DNA from 2 places in the Amycolatopsis sp. NPDC049252 genome. Region 1 is predicted to be linked to the other one. Evidence: predicted binding sites of a transcription regulator. Region 1 holds the regulator's gene; the other holds the start of a gene.
What was found. Region 1 encodes HspR, which represses chaperone genes until heat shock. Its sites were predicted from a motif close to ANNTTGAGTNNNNNNNACTCAANNT; they were not measured.

Region 1 (3,404 bases):
CAACTGCGCGGCGGGGAAGGTGCCGAACTGCGGGCAGATCGTCTACGAACCCCAGAGCGTCGAGGGCCCGAAGGGCCTGCGCAGCTGCAACGGCGGGCTGTCCCAGTTCGCCGAGCTGGCCGACGAGTCGAAGCCGTGGCCGGCCAAGTCCGTCGGCACCACGGTGACCTTCAACTGGGTGTTCACCGCCCGGCACGCCACGTCGAGCTACGACTACTACGTCGGCAACACCCTCGTCGCGTCGTTCCCCGGCAACAACCAGCAGCCGCCGGCGACGCTCTCGCACACGGTGAACCTGTCCGGGTATTCGGGCCGGATCAAGGTGCTGGCCATCTGGAACATCTCCGACACGGCCAACGCGTTCTACAGCTGCGTCGACCTCCAGATCGGCGGTGGCGGCACGACCCCGCCGCCCACCACCACGCCGCCCCCGACCACCACGCCGCCGCCCACCACGACCCCGCCCCCGACCACGACCCCGCCGGCCGGCGGCACGTGGACGGCCGGCAAGGCGTACAAGGCCGGTGACGTCGTGACGTACGGCGGCGTGAGCTACCGCTGCCTCCAGCCGCACACGGCGATCGCGGGCTGGGAGCCGCCGAACACCCCGGCCCTCTGGCAGCGCCAGTGAGGCTCCTGCTGGTCGTCGTCGCGCTGCTGCTGGCCGGATGCGGCAGTGGCGCGACGGCGGCCGCCCCCTCGTACAACGCGGCCGACGTGATGTTCCTGCAGATGCTGATCCCGCAGAACCAGCAGGGCATCGAGATCGTCCGGCTGGCCGCGGCGCGGCCGCTGCCCGCGGACCTGAAGGTCCTGGCGGCGGCGATCGAGTCGACGCAGCAGACCGAGGTCGACGACATGAAGGGCTGGCTGCGCGGCTGGAACCAGCCCGAGACGATGAACATGGACCCGCAGGCCCACGCGGGCCACGGCGGTATGAAGCTGGCCGCCACCGACCTGGTGGGCTCGCTGAAGACGGCGCCCGACGCCGAGTTCGGCCGCAGGTTCCTGGACGTCCTGACCGGTCAGCAGCAGGGCGCGGTCGAGCTGGCCCAGACGGAGAACGGCACGAACGGCGGCGTCAACGCCCAGGCCCGCGACCTGGCCCGCCGGGTCGTCGAGTCGCGCAGCGCCGAAGTGAAGCAGCTCCTGAACTTCAAGCTCTGACGCGCCCGGAGCTTGAACGCCGTGAAGGCCCCCTCACCGTCTTCGATGTGGGGGCCTTCACGGGCTTTTGTGACCTAGCGGCGCTTGGGGCGCCAGACCACCATCGCCGTCTGCTGGTTCAACGGAACCAGGTCCCGGCGGTAGGAGGCGTGCGCCGCCGCCGCGGCCTGTTCTCCGGCCGCGTACGCCGCGGCCAGTTCCTCGGTGAGTTCCGTCAGGCGGGCCCGCAGCGCGTCGACCTGGTTCTCCAGCTCGATGATGCGCTTGATGCCGGCCAGGTTGACGCCGTCCTCCTGCGACAACCGCTGGACCTCGCGCAGCAGCGCGATGTCCCGCATCGAGTACCGGCGGCCGCCACCGGAGGTGCGGCCCGGGGACACCAGGCCCTGCCGGTCGTAGGTGCGCAACGTCTGCGCGTGCATCCCGGCCAGCTGCGCCGCCACCGAGATGACGAACACCGGGGTCTCTTCGTCCCCCTCCGGGGGAATCCCGCCGAACATCCCACTCACCTGCCTTCGAGCAGCTCAGTGATCTCGGGCCGGGGATCGTGCCCGGCCATCGACTCGGCGTACGCCTGCAGAGCCTCGCGCGCCTTGTCGTCCAGTTTGGCGGGAATCGCCGCCTGGAGGGTGACGAGCAGATCACCTTGCGAACCGTCGCGCTTCGCGATGCCCTTGCCGCGCACCCGCAGCACCCGCCCGCTGGCGGTGCCCGGCGGCACCTTGAGCGAGACCTTGCCCTCGAGCGTCGGCACGGTGATCGTGGTGCCGAGCGTGAGCTCGGTGAAGTCCACCGGCACGGCGATCGTCAGGTCGAGCCCCTTGCGCCCGAACAGCGCGTGCGGAGCCACGTGCACCCGGACGTAGAGATCGCCCGCCTGCGCGCCACCCCGGCCCGGCTCACCCTGGCCGGCCAGCCGGATCCGCTGGTCGTCGTCGACCCCCGGCGGGATCCGGACGGTCAGCGTGCGGGTCCGCGTGCTGACCCCTTCGCCGCCGCATTCGGGGCACGGGTCGTCGATGATCTGCCCGCGGCCACGGCAGTCGCGGCACGGCTCCGAGAACGCGAACGCGCCCTGGCTCCGGCTGACCAGGCCCGACCCGCTGCAGGTCGGACAGGTCCGCGGCGAGGTGCCCGGCTTCGCGCCGTTGCCGCCGCACGTCGAACAGGTCGCCGGGCTCGACAGCCGCAGCGGCAGGGTCGCCCCCTTGACCGCCTCGGTGAAGTCGATCCGGACGTCCGTCTCGACGTCGGCGCCGCGCTGCGGCCGGTTGGCCGTCGCGCCCGCCGTCGTCCGGCCGCGGCCGAACAGCCCGCCGAGGATGTCGCCGAGCCCGCCGAAGCCCTGCTGCTGGCCCGCACCGGCGCCGGCCTGGCCGAAGATGTCGCCCATGTCGAAGCCGCCGGAACCGCCGGCGCCACCGGGGAAGTTGAAGCCGCCCCCGCCGCTGCCGAACAGGCGCCGCGCCTCGTCGTACTCCTTGCGCTTGCCGGCGTCGGAAAGCACGCCGTAGGCCTCGGAGACCGACTTGAACTTCTGCTCCGCCTGCGCGTTGCCGGCGTTCGCGTCCGGGTGGTTCTCCTTGGCCAGCTTGCGATAGGCCTTCTTGATCTCGTCCGCCGTGGCGTCGGAGGAGACGCCCAGTTCCCGGTAGAAGTCCTTACCGATCCATTCCCGAGCACTCATCGGGCGCCTCCTCCTTCCGCTGGAGCCGGATACTGCTTACTGCTGCTGCGCATCGGGTCCGCCGTCGAGTGGCAGCTCGCCACCGACCGGCGGGTCCACCGGGGCCGCGCCGGGCTCGTGGTCGGTCACGCCGACCAGCGCCGCCCGCAGCACGCGGTCGCCGAAGCGGTAGCCGCGGCGCATGACCACGGTGACCGTCGGGCCCGCCACGTCCGGCGAGGTGTTGTGCTGCACGGCCTCGTGCACGCTCGGGTCGAAGACCTCGCCCTCGGTGCCGAACGACTCGAGCCCCGCGCGCTGCAGGCCGCTGATCAGCTTGTCGCCGACGGCCTTGAACGCCCCGGTGAGGTCACCGTGCTGGTCGGCCCGCTCGAGGTCGTCGAGCAGCGGCAGCAGGTCGTTCACCACGGTCGCCTTCGCGCCGATCACGACCGCTTCGCGGTCACGCTCGACGCGCTTGCGGTAGTTGGCGTACTCGGCCTGCAGGCGCTGAAGGTCCGCCGTGCGCTCGGAAAGCTCCTTCTCGACGTCGGAGACCACGGTCACCGAA
Region 2 (3,404 bases), on a different contig from region 1:
GAGCGGCAAGGACACCTCGTCCAGGGCCACCTTGGTCGCGATCTTGCGCAGTACCTTCGCGATCGTGCGGTTCGCGTCGCGCACGCCCGCCTCGCGGGTGTACTCGGCGGCGATCCGGCTGAACGCGGCGTCGGTCAGGCTGACGTCGGCGACGGCCAGGCCGGCGCGCTCCAGCTCGCGGGGGAGCAGGTGGTCGCGGGCGATGGTGACCTTCTCGTGCTCGGTGTAGCCGTCCAGCGTGACGAGCTCCATCCGGTCCAGCAGCGGGCCGGGGATGGTCTCGAGCGCGTTGGCCGTCGCCAGGAACACGACGTCGGACAGGTCCAGCTCGACCTCGAGGTAGTGGTCGCGGAACGTGTGGTTCTGCTCCGGGTCCAGCACCTCGAGCAGCGCTGCGGTCGGGTCGCCGCGGTAGTCGGCGCCGACCTTGTCGATCTCGTCGAGCAGCACGACCGGGTTCATCGAGCCGGCTTCCTTGATGGCGCGGACGATCCGGCCGGGCAGGGCGCCGACGTAGGTGCGGCGGTGGCCGCGGATCTCCGCCTCGTCGCGGATGCCGCCGAGGGCGACGCGGACGAACTTGCGTCCCATGGCCTTCGCGACGGACTCACCCAGCGAGGTCTTGCCGACCCCGGGAGGGCCCGCGAGGGCGAGCACCGCGCCGGACCGGCGTCCACCGACCGGGCCGAGACCCGATTCCGCGCGACGCTTGCGCACGGCCAAGTACTCGATGATGCGTTCCTTGACGTCGTCGAGACCGGCGTGATCGGCGTCCAAAACGGCGCGCGCGGCGGCGATGTCGTAGACGTCCTCGGTGCGCTCGTTCCAGGGCAGCTCCAGGACGGTGTCCAGCCAGGTGCGGATCCAGCCGCCCTCGGGGGACTGCTCGGACGTCCGGTCCAGCTTGTCCACCTCGGCCAGCGCGGCCTTCTTCACGGCGTCCGGCAGCTCGGCACCTTCGACGCGGGCGCGGTAGTCCGTGTCGTCGGCGGAGCCGTCGAGCTCACCCAGCTCCTTGCGGATCGCTTCGAGCTGGCGGCGCAGCAGGAACTCCTTCTGCTGCTTCTCCATGCCTTCGGAGACGTCCTTGCGGATCGTGTCGGTGACCTCGAGCTCGGCCAGGTGTTCCTTGCTCCACTCGAGCGCCTTCTCCAGGCGTGCGGTGACGTCGAGCGTGGTGAGCAGCTCGACCTTCTGGTCGGTGTCGAGGTACGGCGCGTTGCCGGACAGGTCGGCGACCGCGGACGGGTCCTCGACCTGCTGGACGGCGTCGATCAGCTGCCAGCCGCCGCGCTGCTGGAGGATCGAGATGACGACGGCCTTGTACTCGGCCGCGAGCTTCGCGGTCCGGTCGTCGGTGGTTTCGGGGGCGTCCTCGGCGTGCACCCAGCGGGCGGCGCCGGGACCGTCGGCCATCCGGCCGACGAGCGCGCGGCTCGTGCCGCGCAGCAGCACGGCGGCCTTGCCACCGGGCACGCGCCCGATGCGCTCGACCGTGGCGACGGTGCCGTACTCGGCGTACTCACCGTGGACCCGCGGGACGATCAGGACCTCGCCTTTGCTGGCCTTCAAGCCGCCGGTCGACCGGATGCCGGGGAACGACGCCTGACTGGGGGTGTTGGCCTGGGCGGACTCCACCGCGGCCCGCGTCTCGGTGTCGGTGAGGTCGAGCGGGACGACCATGCCCGGCAGCACGACGTCGTCATCGAGCGGGAGCACGGGCAGGAGGCGGGTGTCGGACATGTGCACTCCTCGGGTAGTTGAGTCTGCCTAGCTCAACTCTCCGATGGGCGGGTTTGTTTCCGATGGTGCGTTCGCCCACAGCGATCAGCGAACCCGCAGGTCAGAGGGGGCTGAGTGCTCCATATGGCGTTGGGGGCCGCGCGGATCGGGGCGACGAGACTCGAGCTCAGTGGCTTGGCCGCGGACTGCGGGCGGTGGCCGGCCGGCGTGGCCGGCCCGCTCGCCGGATGTCGTGGACCGCGGGCGGGCGCGGGAGCTGCCCTCGCCGATGTGAGCCGGAGTTTCACGTCCGGTGCCGATTCGACCTGGGGCAGCCGCTTCTCGCCAGGGCGGCCGCGTAGGGCGGCGAAGTGAAGGTCGCCAAAGCGGGCGAGTGGGTGCCTCGCAGAGCCTGGACGGGCGACGGTGAAAGGTCAGAGGCTTGGCCGGCGCGCGACGGCGCACCAGGCGAACGGCCGCGTCTCCAGGTCGATGGCGTTCGGCGGCGCCTCCGGCCGCCAATCCGGCAACGATGTCATCCCCGGCGGCAACAGCGGCCAGCCGCCGAACCAGGGGAGCAGTTCTTCGGCCGTGCGCAACCAGGCCGGGTTCGTCGTGTCGCGGTAGGCGTCGATGAATCGTTTCACCTCGGCCGCGCGAGCGGGTGGAGCGTCGTCGCGGCAGGTGCCGTGGGTCAGGGCCAGCCAGCTGCCCGGGGCGAGCTTCGCGCGGTACGCCGCCATCAGGCCCGCGGGATCGTCCGACGGGCCGACGAAGTGCATCACCGTGATCATCAGCAGGCACACCGGCCGCGACCAGTCGATCAGGTCCTGGGTCACCTCGTCCGCGAAGATCTCCTTCGGGCGGCGGATGTCCCGCTCGACCAGACCCGCCCAGTCCGTCGCTTCTTCCTTCTCCAGGATCAGCCGGGAGTGCGCGGCGGCCACGGGCTCGTAGTCGACGTACACCACCGACGCGCGTTCACCGGCGGGCAGCAGGTCGCGGACGATCTCGTGCACGTTGCCCGCGGTCGGCACGCCGGAGCCGAGGTCGACGAACTGGCGGACGCCGGCGGCCATCGCGGTCTTGACGACCCGGTTCATGAACGCCCGGTTCTGCCGCGAGATCGGCCGGATCAGCGGCCACACCTTCTCGACGCGGCGGCCGAACTCGCGGTCGACCGCCCAGTGGTGGTTGCCGCCGAGGTACCAGTCGTAGACGCGCGCCGCGGACGGCTTCTCCGTGTCCACCCCGGCCGGCGCGATCGGCGCGGTTTCGCTCATCCGCCCGGCCTCTCCGCGATGCCGCACCACGCGTACGGGCGGGCGGCGGCTTCGAGTGCGTTCAGCTTCCGGTCGGGCCGCCAGTCCGGCAGGTGCACGATGCCCGGCTCCAGCAGGGGCCAGTCGCCGAACAGCGGCTCGATCTCGTCGCGGTCGCGCAGCCACACCGGGTTGCTCGTCTTCCGGTACTGCTCGACGAACCAGCGCAGCCCGGCCAGCATCTCGCCCTCGCCGTCACCCTCGCTCATCTGCGAGATCGCCAGCCAGCTGCCCGGCGCGAGGGCGTCGCGGTAGGCCTTGAGCAGGCCGTGCGGGTCGTCGTCCGGGCCGACGAAGTGCAGCACCGCCATCATCATCACGCAGACCGGCTTCGAAAAGTCGATCAGCCGCTTCGTCTCC

Region 2: the regulator HspR is predicted to act here: its motif matches at 1,758-1,782, upstream of lon (endopeptidase La).

Annotation. Positions count from the first base shown of each region.
Region 1 is NZ_JBICSQ010000004.1:215,775-219,178, forward strand. Features, by position in the region: gene ACGFMK_RS08765 (lytic polysaccharide monooxygenase) at 1-631, shown strand, start outside; gene ACGFMK_RS08770 (DUF305 domain-containing protein) at 628-1,167, shown strand; gene ACGFMK_RS08775 (heat shock protein transcriptional repressor HspR) at 1,242-1,667, opposite strand; gene dnaJ (molecular chaperone DnaJ) at 1,673-2,854, opposite strand; gene grpE (nucleotide exchange factor GrpE) at 2,891-3,404, opposite strand, start outside.
Region 2 is NZ_JBICSQ010000002.1:361,921-365,324, forward strand. Features, by position in the region: gene lon (endopeptidase La) at 1-1,743, opposite strand, end outside; gene ACGFMK_RS04650 (SAM-dependent methyltransferase) at 2,157-3,005, opposite strand; gene ACGFMK_RS04655 (SAM-dependent methyltransferase) at 3,002-3,404, opposite strand, start outside.